Regions from separate parts of the Paenibacillus sp. FSL R7-0198 genome, predicted to be linked through region 1. Evidence: riboswitches for the same ligand, from Rfam matches in the RefSeq annotation. Region 1 holds a riboswitch; the other holds the start of a gene.
The links. Region 1 has a riboswitch for glycine ahead of sdaAB (L-serine ammonia-lyase, iron-sulfur-dependent subunit beta). Riboswitches for the same ligand answer to the same signal wherever they lie in the genome.
Positions count from the first base shown of each region.

Region 2: another riboswitch for glycine. It lies ahead of gcvT (glycine cleavage system aminomethyltransferase GcvT); the one in region 1 lies ahead of sdaAB (L-serine ammonia-lyase, iron-sulfur-dependent subunit beta).

Region 1 is NZ_JBBOCB010000001.1:4,202,366-4,209,853, forward strand. Features, by position in the region: gene pstA (phosphate ABC transporter permease PstA) at 1-464, shown strand, start outside; gene pstB (phosphate ABC transporter ATP-binding protein PstB) at 477-1,232, shown strand; gene MKY87_RS18335 (phosphotransferase enzyme family protein) at 1,432-2,448, shown strand; glycine riboswitch at 2,804-2,928, shown strand; glycine riboswitch at 2,933-3,068, shown strand; gene sdaAB (L-serine ammonia-lyase, iron-sulfur-dependent subunit beta) at 3,181-3,870, shown strand; gene sdaAA (L-serine ammonia-lyase, iron-sulfur-dependent, subunit alpha) at 3,860-4,798, shown strand; gene MKY87_RS18350 (YhgE/Pip domain-containing protein) at 5,063-6,277, shown strand; gene MKY87_RS18355 (PadR family transcriptional regulator) at 6,332-6,844, shown strand; gene MKY87_RS18360 (alpha-glycosidase) at 6,979-7,488, opposite strand, start outside.
Region 2 is NZ_JBBOCB010000001.1:2,039,851-2,047,338, forward strand. Features, by position in the region: gene MKY87_RS08715 (PTS mannitol transporter subunit IICB) at 1-909, opposite strand, end outside; gene gcvH (glycine cleavage system protein GcvH) at 1,330-1,722, opposite strand; glycine riboswitch at 2,068-2,190, shown strand; glycine riboswitch at 2,194-2,294, shown strand; gene gcvT (glycine cleavage system aminomethyltransferase GcvT) at 2,511-3,647, shown strand; gene gcvPA (aminomethyl-transferring glycine dehydrogenase subunit GcvPA) at 3,644-4,999, shown strand; gene gcvPB (aminomethyl-transferring glycine dehydrogenase subunit GcvPB) at 5,137-6,576, shown strand; gene ptsP (phosphoenolpyruvate--protein phosphotransferase) at 6,872-7,488, opposite strand, start outside.

The DNA of each region.
Region 1 (7,488 bases):
TCTTTAACTTGCCACTGATGGTACGGACAACGGAGCAGGCCTTCCGGGCCGTTCCGAAGGAACAGAAGGAAGCAGGTCTGGCGCTTGGACTGTCCAAGTGGAAGATTATCACTTCCATTCTGCTGCCTGTGGCATTGCCGAGCTTGATTACGGGTACGATCCTGGCATCGGGCCGGATCTTCGGTGAAGCAGCCGCGCTGATGTTCACCGCAGGTATGAGTAGTCCACCATTGGACTTTACAGATTGGAATCCGACGAGTCCAAGGTCACCGCTTAATCCTTTCCGTCCGGCAGAGACACTTGCTGTCCATATCTGGAAAGTGAATAGTGAAGGTATTGGACCAGATTCCAAAGAAGTGGCAGCAGGGGCATCCGCCGTGCTTGTCATTCTCGTGCTGGCGTTCAATCTAAGTGCACGCTGGATCGGTCGGGTTGTATTCCGCCGCATGACAGCTTCGAAATAAGGAGGAACCAACATGGCCATACCTTTTGGTACGGAACAGTTAAGCATATATTATGGACATTTCCAGGCGGTCAAGCAGATTAGCCTGACGTTTCCTGAAGCAAGCGTAACGGCTCTTATTGGGCCGTCTGGTTGCGGTAAATCCACGTTCCTCCGGTCGCTGAACCGGATGAACGACGAGATTGCCGGTTCCCGTACAGAGGGACATATCTGGATGGACGGTAACGATCTGAATGAGCCTGGAACCGATGTAATCAAGCTTCGCCAGAAGATTGGCATGGTGTGGCAGAAGCCGAACCCTTTTCATAAGTCCATCTACAACAATATCGCGTTTGGCCCCCGCTACCGCGGTACGAAGAGTAAGAAGGCACTGGATGAAATTGTGGAAAAAAGTTTGCGTCGTGCTGCGCTCTGGGACGAAGTGAAAGACAGACTGCATGAGTCAGCTCTGTCTCTCTCTGGCGGACAACAGCAGCGCCTATGTATCGCTCGCGCTTTGTCTGTTGAACCACAGATTCTGCTGCTCGATGAGCCGGCATCTGCACTTGACCCGGTATCTACGGGTAAAGTTGAAGAGTTGATTACCGAGCTCAAGAAGGAGCTGCGGATTGTTATTGTTACCCATAACATGCAGCAGGCGGCACGCATCTCGGATTACACAGCTTATTTCTATCTGGGAAGCATGATTGAGCACGGGGATACAGAGCATATTTTCACGAACCCGGACAATCGTCTGACGCAAGAATACATTATGGGACGTTTCGGTTAATTGGATCATGGAGTGTAACATAGAGTAATAGACAGAGAGATAAAGAACTAATAGAGACAAAAGAAAGCACAATGCCTGGACGGTTGTTCGGGGGTTGTGCTTTTTTAATTTATAATTTTAGTGGGATTTTCTGTATGCGGGATAAACATTATGCTACGATATTTAGTGTGAAGAGAACGTTTACATGACTTCGAAGGAGATGTTGATAATCACTACGGATCAGATGTCTTACGACCATATGGCAGCTCAGATTATACAGAACTACACTATTGAGAAACCTGTCGTTTCATATATTCGTCATAATGAGAATCTGACGTATCATGTCGTCGATGAAGCAAGCGGGCAGAAGTATCTGCTACGTATCCATCAAGCCGCATATGCAAGTATGACAGGCATTCAGCATACGCTTCCTGCGCTGGAGGCAGAGATGAACCTGCTTCATGAGTTAAATGCAACGACGGCATTGCGCGTGCAGCATCCGGTACGGAATGTATCGGGAGACTGGGTCACGGTATGGAAAAGTGAAGCGGGTAAAGAAATCTGCTGTACAGTACTGGAGTGGATTGAGGGAAGGGACATCCAGCAGGGAGAACGCCTGACAACAGAGCAGATCTATGATCTGGGGGCACAACTGCAGATGCTTCATCAATATGGGCGTGAGCAGAATCAGACAGATCGAACAAAGGTGCGGCCGGCATATGGCAACATCCATGAGAACTTGGTCATGCTAGGGCAGCTGGAGGAAGGCGTCCGACTTGGGATTTTTACAACGGAAGACTTCGATCTGCTTCGTGAGACGTTTGAGAACATTAATGAACAGTTAGAAACATACCCGCAGCACGCAGGGACATGGGGGATCATTCATGGGGATATTACTCGCAACAATCTGCTGATAACGGATCAGGGGATATCCATGATTGATTTTTGTCTACACGGTTATGGTTATTATCTTTTTGATGCCGGAGGGGCAGCACTTATGTTTAATCGGGAGGAACGTGACATATTCTTATCCGGTTATACCCAACAGATCGCGCCACTGACGGATCGTGATATCCGATTAATGGAAGGGTTCATGTTGATCTTTACACTGGGTTATTATGCCTTTCAGATGGCGAATGAGTCGAGGCACGAATGGATGAAAGATCGCATGCCGAAGCTATGCAGCAAGTATTGCAGACCTTATGTACAGAACAAGAGTATCTTCTACGAATTGTGAATTATAATCCAGATGTGCAGACTCGGATGGGTTAGTGAGCAGTGTGGATCAAAGATTATGGTTGCCTGAATACCCGAACGGTTTCATGGACAATATCATAAATAATAGTAAGCACATCATTGATTGAAGTAGAACGAAATGAGCTGTTTAAAAGATCTTTTTAACGTATTAATGTAATGAAAGCTGACAAAATATTCTGGTTTTCATCGGTTCAATCGAAAATGAAGGAAATACATCCAAAGAAATCGTCAAGTTTGTTGACACTGATCTTCCGGTCGATTAATCTTAATGAAGAAGAAATTAATGACTTCCATGACTGTTCTGACATAAGCTCAGAATGGTTCCATATAGCGGATGATAACGAGCGGGAGAGATCTGGATTAGCCGAGCAAAATGGCTAGTGCTCAGGCACCGAAGGAGCAAGCTGCTGCGCACCCGGCGCAGTGGTTAATCTCTCAGGTAAATGTACCATCGTTGGACGCAACTCTGGAGAGTGCGCGAACTGCGCCACCCAAGGGGTATATGATCAGTCAGACCGGTGAACTTGTCTGTAATCGCAGGCAATGCACCTTGTCGTGAGACACTGCTGATCGTGAAACTCTCAGGTATCGAGGACAGAGAGAGGGCCTGAGGCCTTCTTCTGTCCTTTTTTGATGTCATCATTCAGTAAATAAGGAACAATATGGATTAGATTCTGGATGTAAATGACGAATACAATTGGAGGGTTATAAAGTGCGATTTAAAGATGTTTTCTCAATTATTGGTCCGTCCATGACAGGGCCTTCAAGTTCACATACAGCTGGAGCGGCAAGGCTGGGAAGAATCGCTCGTCAGTGGCTGGGATGTACGCCAGAACGTGCCCGGCTGACGTTATACGGTTCATTCGCTGACACCTATCAGGGGCACGGAACAGATCTGGCACTGATCGGCGGTCTTTTGGACTATGTCACAGACGATCCACGTATCCCGGATGCAGAGCAATACGCAGAGGAAGCAGGCATGGAGGTTGAGTTTTATACAAGTGGCCTGCCTGCTCCTCATCCGAATACGGTCAAAATTGAGTTGTGGCATGGAGAACGTGCCTGCTCCTTAATCGGTGCATCCATTGGTGGTGGCAGTGTATCGGTGCATGCGATGAATGATTTTCGTGTTCAGATTAGTGGTGAGTTTCCAACACTCGTTCTGCGACATGCAGACAAGGCAGGGGTGCTTGCATCGGTAACGTCCACGATCAGTTCATCCGGGGTTAACATCGGCTATATGCAGGTGGACCGGAAAGCCCGTGATGGCGAAGCACTTACCGCGATGGAAATGGATGGTGTGCCTAATCCTGATATGCTCAAGCGTCTAAGGGAGCTGGACCATGTGTTAGACATTCGTGTCATTGATTTGAAGAGAGGAGTTGATTCGGATGCGATTTAAACATTTACACGAACTGAATACGATCTGTACAGCGGAATCCAAAACCATTGCTCAGCTGATGATCGAGGAGCAGGTTCAGGAGACCAATACACCGGAAGCGGATGTTGTGAAGCAGATGTCTGAATATTATCAGGTGATGAAGGAAGCGGTACGCAAAGGGTTAACGGAAGATACAACATCACGCAGTGGGTTAACCGGTGGGGACGGGAAAAAAATGGCCGAGTACATTCGCAAGGGTGAGACTTGTTCAGGAGATGCTTCCGCACTTGCCATGGCGTATGCCCTGTGTGTATCTGAAGTGAATGCCTCCATGGGTCGGATCGTGGCAACACCAACAGCTGGTTCCTGTGGCATTATCCCGGGTGTGTTTATCAGTTCACAAGAGCGGTTTGGCTGGACGGACGAACATTTGGTGAACGGGTTGTTCTGTGCGGGAGCGATTGGTTATGTTATTGCCAACAATTCATTTATCTCCGGTGCCGAAGGTGGCTGCCAGGCGGAAGTGGGTTCAGCTATCGGCATGGCTGCGGGTGCCATGGTTGAACTGCGTGGAGGTACACCGGAACAGGTAGTTCATGCCGTTGGTTTGGCGTTAAAAAATACACTGGGCCTGATCTGCGATCCGGTTGCAGGCCTCGTTGAAATTCCTTGCATCGTCCGTAATGGACTGGGTGCGGTTACGGCGCTGGCTGCGGCTGACATGGCCCTGGCCGGAGTGCGTAGCGCCATTCCGTCAGACGAAGTCATCGACGTCATGCTGGAAGTAGGCAGCGCGATGCCGAGCCGCCATCGGGAGACAGCCCAGGGCGGGTTGGCCCAGACACCAACCGGCCGCAAAATGATGCAGAAGTTGGCTAAACCAAAGGCAAAGCGTGCAGAGCCTGAGCAGGAGTCTCCTGCTGAAAATGACGTAGAACCTAAGGCATAAATAGGATTGATATGAATTAAATCTAACACTAACTCGTGATACCATGAGCCTTGATTATTAGAGGTGAAGAAGAGTTCCTTACATGATACGAAAAGCCGATACATACCTTCCTGGTGAAGAGATGTATCGGCTTTTTTTTGTCTTTTTCCAACGAAGAAAAACAAAAAACATTGACGACATATATATCGTATTGATATATTAACTATTGTCATATATCAATACGATATATATGAGAGCGAAACAAAATTAAAGGAGATGGATAGAATGAAAGGAATTTTCCAGACGAGTCTACTGTTTTTGAAAAACGGAGCCACCATTGTAGGTTTAATTACGGCCGTGCTGTTCCAGGTTTTTTTTAACATCATCTGGCTTAGTGGATATGATCAGGTTAATGAGAGAATGACTGAGCTAGCTGTCACCATCGTGAATGAAGATGGGGTAGCGGCTGAACCGGTAGCCGAGTCTTTGGCGGCAGGTCTTAATTTCGAGATCAAACCATCTGAATCGATGCAAGAAGCACGACAGATGTTAACGGATCGGGATGTGTACATGATTATTGAGATTCCATCAGGTTTCATGCAGCAGGCAGAAGACTTGTCGAAGCCGATTGCAGTTAAGTATGTGATGAACGAATCAAACGTGGCTACCGTGAAAAGTGTGATGCAGAACGTAGCCGCACAAGTTACAGCGACGTTGAACCGTGAAGTACAAGAGAATGGCATTCGCGGAGTGCTGAATCAGTCCGGTATGACTGCTGATCAGTCCGATGCGCTTGCGGTAGGGTTGTCTTCACGCGTGGAGGCAGAGGTGGAGCGACTGAATCCTGTTGATAATTTTGCTTTCTCCATGGTACCGATGTTGATTGTAACGGCTACGTTTACCGGAGCGATGTTGCTTGGCATGAATCTGCAAAAAGTGTCTGGTGAACTGAGTGGAAGGGCAGGGAAATGGGAGCGTTTCTGGGCCCGCAACATCGTTAATCTTGGTGCTGCATTTATTGTTTCGCTCGTTGGATCGGGGATGATGCATGTTATGGGGGTATCGTCAGCAGACGGTTGGTTCATGTTATGGCTGTTCCAGTTGCTGGTCACCATATCTTTTATACTCATGGCTCAGTTGAGCTTGTTGTTGCTTGGCAATGCTGGGGCTTGGTTAAACAGTGCGCTGTTGCCTCTGCTGATGTTGTCCTCGGGCTCAACAATTCCGCGTGATGTAATGTCTGAGTTCTACCAAGGGATCGGTCAGTATCTACCGGCGACCTATGCCGTAGAGGGGATGACGAACCTTGTGCTTGGAGGAAACGGGATCGGCAGGGATGTATTGTTCCTTGCAGCAATAGGGGTTACAACGCTAACTCTGGGTGCCCTTAGCATCTGGATCAGACGTTCCGGCCCGGCAATTTCTGAATCTCACAGGGAGAAACAGATTGCTACTGTACCTTCTTCTCTGGAAGCATCCGTGTCTTCATCCGATCATTGAATATGGGGGGCTGATTGTGATACGTTAAGAGGAATGGAAAGGAGCGGTGCACCGATGAACACGCAGCATGTCATCCTCGGAATACTGCACAATCAGCCATGTTCGGGATATGAGATCAAGCAGTACTTTGAACAATATTTTTCATTTTTCTTTGATGCCAGCTTTGGCACCATATATCCTACACTCGCGAAGATGGAGAAGTCAGGGTTGCTTACGAAGGAATCGGTGAGGCAGGAAGGGAAACCCGACAAGAATGTGTACTCATTGACTCCGGAGGGAGCAGCACAGTTTCACGCATACCTGATGAGTCCCCTGGAAGACGAGGTGTTCCGTTCTGATTTTCTGATGCGGTTGTATTTCGGAGAGTTGGCGGATGAGAATACTGTAACGGGGTGGATTTCAACAGAGTTGAAACGCAAGGAATTGTTATATGACAAGCTTCAGCATCAGATGAAGGAATTTGGCGAACACATCTCGCCTTCACAACGGTTGTGCATGCAAGTGGGACTTGTTCAGTATGAAGCCACCATTCAATTGCTCAAGGAACAACTGGATCAGCCGGAGTAATCCCATGATAGTGATTGATATGCAAAATAGGCGCTCCACAGATCAGGAACAGATCTGTGAGCGCCTATTTCGTTTGATATGCCGATGAATTGAACAGACTCCTGTCTTGCATATGAGCAAGTATAACTTGATATTTATGTGAGACTAGTACTTAGTACGGCATATCCATACGCAGGCAGTTCAATGGCGAGTACGCCATCTTCCTTGGCGGTACGATGGTTTCCGCCGAATAACTCGGTCCATTCCTCGTCATCGGCCTCCAGCTCGACAATAGCCGTCTCTTCTGATCGATTGAACAGAACCAGAATGCGTTCCTCCTCATTTTGCCGCTCAAATACCAGCTGGCTGCCATCGGGACGAGCCTGCAGGAAACGAACGGTGCCTTCTGCACGCAGGGCAGGGTGAGCATGACGCAGTGAGATCAATTTCTGATAAAAGTCGAGCAGCTCCCGGTCCTGCTTCGCTTCGTCCCATTCCATGCATTTACGGCAGCCCGGATCATGTTCGCCGTCCATGCCAATCTCGTCTCCGTAATAGATGCACGGAGCACCCATGTAACTGAACTGGAATAACGCAGCCAGCTTCATCTTGCGCTGGTCGCCTTCACACAGCGTGAGCAGCCGTGGGGTATCGTGGCTGTCCAG
Region 2 (7,488 bases), 2.2 Mb from region 1:
TGCTGAAACAAGTCCTGCTCCGGTGAGCATAAATGTTAATGTACCTGCGACGCCACCCGCAATTGCGGCAAGAATCAGAATCGGTCTCATCAAAATGTAAGGGAAGTAGATCTCATGAATTCCCCCGAAGAAATGAATGATAACGGCACCTGGTGCAGAAGATTTGGCCATTCCGCGTCCGAAGAAACAGTAAGCAAGCAAGATACCAAGTCCCGGACCCGGGTTCGATTCAAGCATGTATAATACGGATTGCCCTAACTCTCTCGCTTGATCTGTTGCAATTGGTGTCAGAATCCCGTGGTTGATTGCATTGTTCAGGAACAATACTTTACCTGGTTCAATGATTAGGTTGACCAGCGGCAGCAAACCAAGATTCATTAAGCCTTGTACCCCGGCAGATAATACTTTGCTAATTGCTTCTACAGCAGGCCCGATGCCCAGTAGCGCAAAAATCCCCAAGATCCCGCCAATAATACCGGCTGAAAAGTTGTTAACCAGCATTTCAAATCCGGCTCTAACTTTACCTTCGATCGATTTATCAAACTTTTTGATGATCCATGCTGCCAGTGGTCCGGCAATCATGGCACCTAGGAACATCGGGATATCACTACCCACGATGACCCCGATGGTCATAATGGCACCCACGACACCACCACGCTGACCATGCACCATCGTACCCCCGGTGTAACCAATTAACAGTGGCAGCAAATATTTGATCATCGGATCGACTAGCTGCGCAAGCGTCTCGTTAGGGAACCAGCCTGTTGGAATGAACAGAGCCGTAATTAATCCCCAGGCAATAAACGCTCCCATATTCGGCATGACCATACCACTCAGGAATCGGCCAAAACGCTGAACACCTACCCGTAGCCCACCTTTGGAATTGGACGATTGGTCCAAATTACTCATTGTATTATCCTCCTTGGATCAAGTCATTATGATTTATGAAAGGGGTATCATTTCTCCCCTGCTGTAATCCTAAGCGAGAATGCTCTCCTGTTCAATGAAATGAAAGCGTACTTTCGTCATGAACAATGATGACAACATTAGGTTATGTAATCGTTTTAATTGATGCATAATGGCTGAACCCATTGGTACACAAGGCTTTTCTTGCCTATGACTTTTATCATTTCCAAAATCAATTTCTAACCTATAGCTTGGTCTAATCAGGCGATTCACATCCACAATCTGCTTCAATCCGCATTGGAAACCATTCTCGGAAAGCACAAAAAACCTGTGCAAGCCTCAGGCTCACACAGGTCGAAACAATATGAAGCAGATCTCATTTTGTTTATAAAATGTATGTTAATAAGTACAAGTTCGTTGATACTATTCTTCCGTATGTTTACGATACGCGTCTGCATTCATCAATGTAGACAATGCTGCTGTCAGATCTCCCTCAACACGGATTTCAATCATCCAGCCTTCCTCGTATGGAGAGCTGTTGACAAGTTCAGGGGAGTCCTGCAACGAATCATTCACTGCAATAATTGAACCAGTGACGGGAGAAAACAAGTCCGAAACCGTTTTGACCGATTCGATCGTTCCAATGCTGTCCTCTGCTTTTACATTGGTTTCAAGGTCAGGCAATTCCACAAACACAATGTCACCCAGCTGATGCTGCGCGAACTCGGTAATGCCAATACGTACAGTATCCTCCCCTACGGTTTGCACCCATTCGTGCTCTTCACTGTACAGGAAATCACTTTTCAATTCGCTCATCGATATCCGCCTCGCTTTTCATTAAATGAGTGCATGCGTTCTTTGACCTTAACCTTTTTCCCAGAACATAGCGTATGATATTTTTGATTCAAATGTCAAGATACCTCACAATTTATTTATTGATCACCTCTAAATCCTGTAACCCGATTACACTCTTTCTTCATATACTGGTGAATATTAGAATAGTAAGCGCAGTCTTTTTAAATACACGAACAATAACATTTAAGATAAATTAAATATTCGGTTTTTTAGTTATGATATATGACATCGTTCTTGACATCGGTAGTGGATTCACGTTTTAATGAGAGGAGTAAATGTGTTTATTGGACTATGTTATACCCGCGGATGAATGTAAAGGGAGAGATTACCCGTGACACCCGATTCGGGATGTACATGAGGTAACGCCGAAGGAGTAAACCACCGATAAGCGGGGGTGAATCTCTCAGGCAAAAGGACTTTTACGGGACGCAACTCTGGAGAGCATCTATTCGCCCTGAGCGGGCGTTATGATCACCCAAGGGGAAACCTGCTGCACAAGGCAGCGGGGTAACTCTCAGGTACAAGGGACAGAGCCTTAGAATACAGCGTGCTACTTGGCATGCCGATTCTTTGGCCTGTCCTTTTCCTTTTTCCCAAAAAACGAAAAACAGGATGTAGAACGGCGCTGTCATAGCTGCCTTACCATACTTATCTACGAAAAATCTCTGCTGAAAAATGTAAAAATACCCTGGTTCATTGATCCACGATTGTATATCCGGCCGGTTGACGGCCCATGACGAGGTGATTTGATGTCCGATTTGCTTAGAACACCACTCTTCCCACTGTATCAGCAATACGAAGGCGTACGGTGCATTGATTTTGGAGGCTGGGAGCTTCCAGTGCAATTTAGCGGAATCCAGAAAGAACATGAAGCGGTGCGTGAGCGTGCTGGACTGTTTGATGTATCCCATATGGGCGAATTCACAGTACAGGGTGAGCAGGCTGAAGTTTTTTTGCAACAAATGACGACCAATGATGTGACCACGCTGATTCCCGGTCAAGCCCAGTACACCCTGATGTGTTACCCAGATGGCGGTGTGGTGGATGATCTGCTCGTGTATAAGCTGGAAGATCAGCATTACATGCTCGTTGTTAACGCCTCTAACATCGACAAGGATTGGGCGTGGCTGCAAGAGCACCTGATCCCTGGCGTAAGCATGACCAACGATTCGGAGCAGACGGCGCTGCTCGCCTTGCAAGGTCCACTGGCTGTAGACATTATCGGGAAAGTTACAGATACGGATATATCCTCGATTGAGCCTTTCCGTTTTGTACAGCAGGCAGAGGTATGCGGCGTTAAATTACTGTTGTCCCGTACAGGTTATACCGGTGAGGACGGCTTTGAACTATATGTACCTGCAGATCAGGCCGCTGTGGTCTGGAATGGATTAATGCAAGCCGGAGAAGGTCACGGACTCGTACCAACCGGACTTGGTGCCCGGGATACACTGCGCTTTGAAGCAAGGCTCCCCCTGTATGGACAGGAATTGTCGGCAACCATCTCTCCGCTCGAAGCTGGCGTAGGCATGTTTGTGAAGCTGAATGCCGGACCTTTTATCGGATACGAAGCCTTGTTACAGCAAAAAAATGACGGGCCTGCCCGCAAATTGGTCGGCATCGAAGTGCTGGAGCGTGGTATTCCCCGCCCCCACTATCCGATTTACGCCGAAGGCGTACAGATTGGTGAAGTAACAACAGGCACGCAATCACCTACATTGAAGCGTAATCTGGGGCTTGCTCTCATCGACAGTAAATACGCTGCGCTGGGAACCCCGCTTGAGATTGAGATCCGCGGCAAGAAACTAAAAGCCGAGGTTGTGAAGACCCCTTTTCATAAACGGACACGTACGTCAAAGACACCTACTCAAGGAGCTGATCAAGCATGAGCAAGCACCGTTACATTCCCATGACCGAGCAAGATCAGAGCGCCATGCTCGCAACCATCGGTGTGGATACGCTGGAGGAACTGTTTCAGGACATTCCGCAGGAGATTCGTTATCAGGGCGAGCTGCCCGTATCCTCCAAACTTGATGAATATGCGCTGACACGTCACATGTCCAAACAAGCTGGTGCCAACGCCAATTTCGAAACACACGCCAGCTTCCTCGGCGCAGGCATATACGATCATCATGTTCCTTCCGTTATCAATCATGTCATTTCCCGTTCCGAGTTCTACACCGCCTACACACCTTATCAGCCTGAGATCAGCCAAGGTGAACTACAGGCCATTTTCGAATTTCAATCCTACATCTGTGAATTAACCGGTATGGCTGTAGCCAATGCCAGTATGTATGACGGCGCAACTGCCTTTGCAGAAGCAGGTAATCTGGCCGCAGCGGCAACTCGTCGCAAACAGCTCATCGTATCCCGTACCGTTCATCCGGAAGCCCGTCAGGTATTGCAGGCATATGCGCACGGATTAAGTCTGGAGATTGTCGAGATTGGTTATAAGGATGGAGTAACTGACTGGGATGCTCTGCAAGCCGCCATATCGGACGATACCGCTGCTGTCATGATCCAGAGTCCGAACTTCTTTGGTGCTGTGGAAAATGTGAAGCAGGCTGCCGACCTCGTGCATGCGCACAAGGGCCTGCTCGTTGTAAGTGCCAACCCGCTATCGCTGGGTCTGCTGGAAGCCCCAGGCAAGCTGGGTGCTGACATCGTTGTAGGTGATGCGCAGCCCCTCGGCATCGCCGCTTCACTCGGCGGCCCGACATGCGGATATTTCGCCGTATCCCAGCCTCATATGCGCCGAATTCCTGGCCGAATTGTAGGCCAGACCACCGATCGCAACGGCAAGCGTGGTTTTGTACTCACACTGCAAGCACGTGAACAGCACATCCGCCGCGAAAAGGCGACATCCAACATCTGTTCCAACCAGGCTTTGCTTGCACTCAGCGCATCTGTGTACATGTCCATCATGGGTAAACAGGGCATGATCGATGTCGCGGATCTGAATTTGCAAAAGAGTCATTACACCCTGAATACATTAACTGCAATTCCTGGAGTTGGCCTTACTTTTAATGCACCAACATTTAATGAGTTTGTGATTAAACTTCCTGAAGGAACAGACTTGGATACTCTTCAGTTGAAACTGCTGGATGCAGGCTTTATTGGTGGCTACGAACTCGGACGTGATTATCCGGAGCTTGCCGGACATATGCTGATTGCTGTTACGGAACGGCGCACTAAGGAAGAGATTGACGAATTCGCACGAGCATTGGAGGGATCACTGTGACTCAGGAAACGACGACGACAACGACAACATCGGTACAAGGACAATCGGTAACAGGTACCTCTTTCTCCACTTCGGCTCAATCTGAGACAGATACAACATTCAGTGCACAGACCTTATCTCCTGCTCCGGAACAATCATTGATTTTTGAACTCAGCAGCCCTGGACGTGTCGCTTATTCCTTGCCAGAATGTGATGTTCCTCGTCAGGCTGCCGATACGTTGATTCCCCGGGAAATGCTCCGTTCGGAAGCAGCAGCACTGCCGGAAGTGTTTGAGATAGATGTTATTCGACACTATACTGCGTTGTCCCGCCGGAACTTCGGCGTAGATAACGGATTCTATCCACTGGGCTCTTGTACGATGAAATACAATCCAAAGATTAATGAGGATGTTGCCCGTTATAATGGATTCGCCAAAATCCATCCGTACCAGCACGAATCCAGCATTCAAGGTGCACTTGAACTGTTATATACGTTGCAAAACGACCTTGCAGGTTTGACAGGTATGGATGCTGTGACTCTGCAACCAGCTGCGGGTGCCCATGGAGAATGGACTGGACTTATGATGATTCGTGCCTACCACGAAGGTCGTGGCGAACAACGTACCAAAGTCATCGTGCCCGATTCTTCGCATGGTACCAACCCGGCAAGTGCAACCGTTGCAGGATTTGAAACTGTGACGATTCCGTCTCGTGCAGACGGACTGGTCGATCTGGATGCACTCCGTGCAGCAGTCGGTTCGGATACGGCAGCATTGATGCTGACAAACCCGAATACACTTGGTTTGTTCGAGAAAGACATTCAGGAGATTGCATCCATCGTACATCAGGCTGGTGGCTTGCTTTATTACGATGGAGCGAACTCCAATGCCATTATGGGCATTACCCGTCCGGGTGATATGGGCTTTGACGTGGTGCACCTGAACTTGCACAAAACGATGAGCACGCCTCATGGCGGTGGTGGACCTGGCGCCGGACCAGTCGGTGTGAAGAGCCGTTTGATCCCGTTCCTGCCTAAACCGATGGTGATCAAGAATGATGATGGTGTATATTCACTGGACCGTGAAGGCGATCAATCCATTGGTCGTGTTAAAGCGTATTACGGCAACTTCGGTATTCTGGTACGCGCGTATGCCTACATTCGTACCTATGGACCGGAAGGTTTGCGCCGTGTCTCTGAATGTGCGGTACTGAATGCCAACTATATGATGGCACGTCTCACACCTTACTACGAGATTCCATATCCAGGCGTATGTAAACATGAATTTGTCATGTCTGGTCGTGGACTGAAGCAATATGGTGTACGTACACTGGACGTTGCCAAACGATTGCTTGATTTTGGATATCACCCGCCTACGGTGTACTTCCCGCTCAACGTGGAGGAATGCATCATGATCGAGCCGACGGAAACCGAAAGCAAAGAAACGCTGGATGGGTTCATCGATACGATGATACGGATTGCCAAAGAAGCGGAAGAGACACCTGAGTTGGTACTGAACGCACCTTATGGTACACCGGTCACTCGTCTTGATGAGACTACCGCAGCCCGCAAACCTGTACTGAACTGCGCTTGCAGTTAATTAAATCATTGTTAATACGAAAGCTCTTGCTGAGGTTCCAATCAGCAAGAGCTTTTTGTGTTGCCTTCCCCTTTAAAGATGCCACTCTTACAGCTCACCATCATCCTGTTAGAACATGTCTCAAACGAAGGCAAGCTATAGTCGGATGTATACCAGTGTCCGAATCACATTATCCTGTTTATAACAAAAAAAGCCGATATCCACATGAATCGCGGATACCGGCAAAATCGCTGCATCAATGCAGCTCATTATCGGAAAAAGAAAAACCTCAAATCCGGAGGAAACCCCGGCAAAATTACGCTTTAATGCTTTGAACCAATTCAACGACTTGTTCAGCCGTTTGCATATCCAGAGCTTTAGCAGCCAGTTCCTGCATATCAGCACGGGACAGTTTGGTGATCTGACTACGAGCTGGCAGAATGGAAGTTGCGCTCATGCTGAACTCATCCAATCCAAGACCAAGCAACAATGGAATTGCTGTTTCGTCTCCTGCCATCTCACCACACATGCCAACCCATTTGCCTTCACGATGCGCTGCATCGATAACCATTTTAACCAAACGCAAAATGGCTGGGTTGTAAGGTTGGTACAGATAAGCCACTCGTTCGTTCATACGGTCAGCAGCCATTGTGTATTGAATCAGATCGTTCGTTCCGATACTGAAGAAATCCACTTCTTTGGCAAACTGATCCGCGAGAACTGCAGTCGAAGGAATTTCGACCATGATTCCAAGTTGAATGCTGTCAGAAACAGCAATACCTTCAGCAACCAGCTTCTCTTTCTCTTCGAGCAAGACAGCTTTTGCTTCACGGAATTCACCAAGTGTTGCGATCATTGGGAACATGACACGCAGGTTTCCATGTACGCTTGCACGCAGCAATGCACGCAATTGTGTACGGAAGATATCCAGAC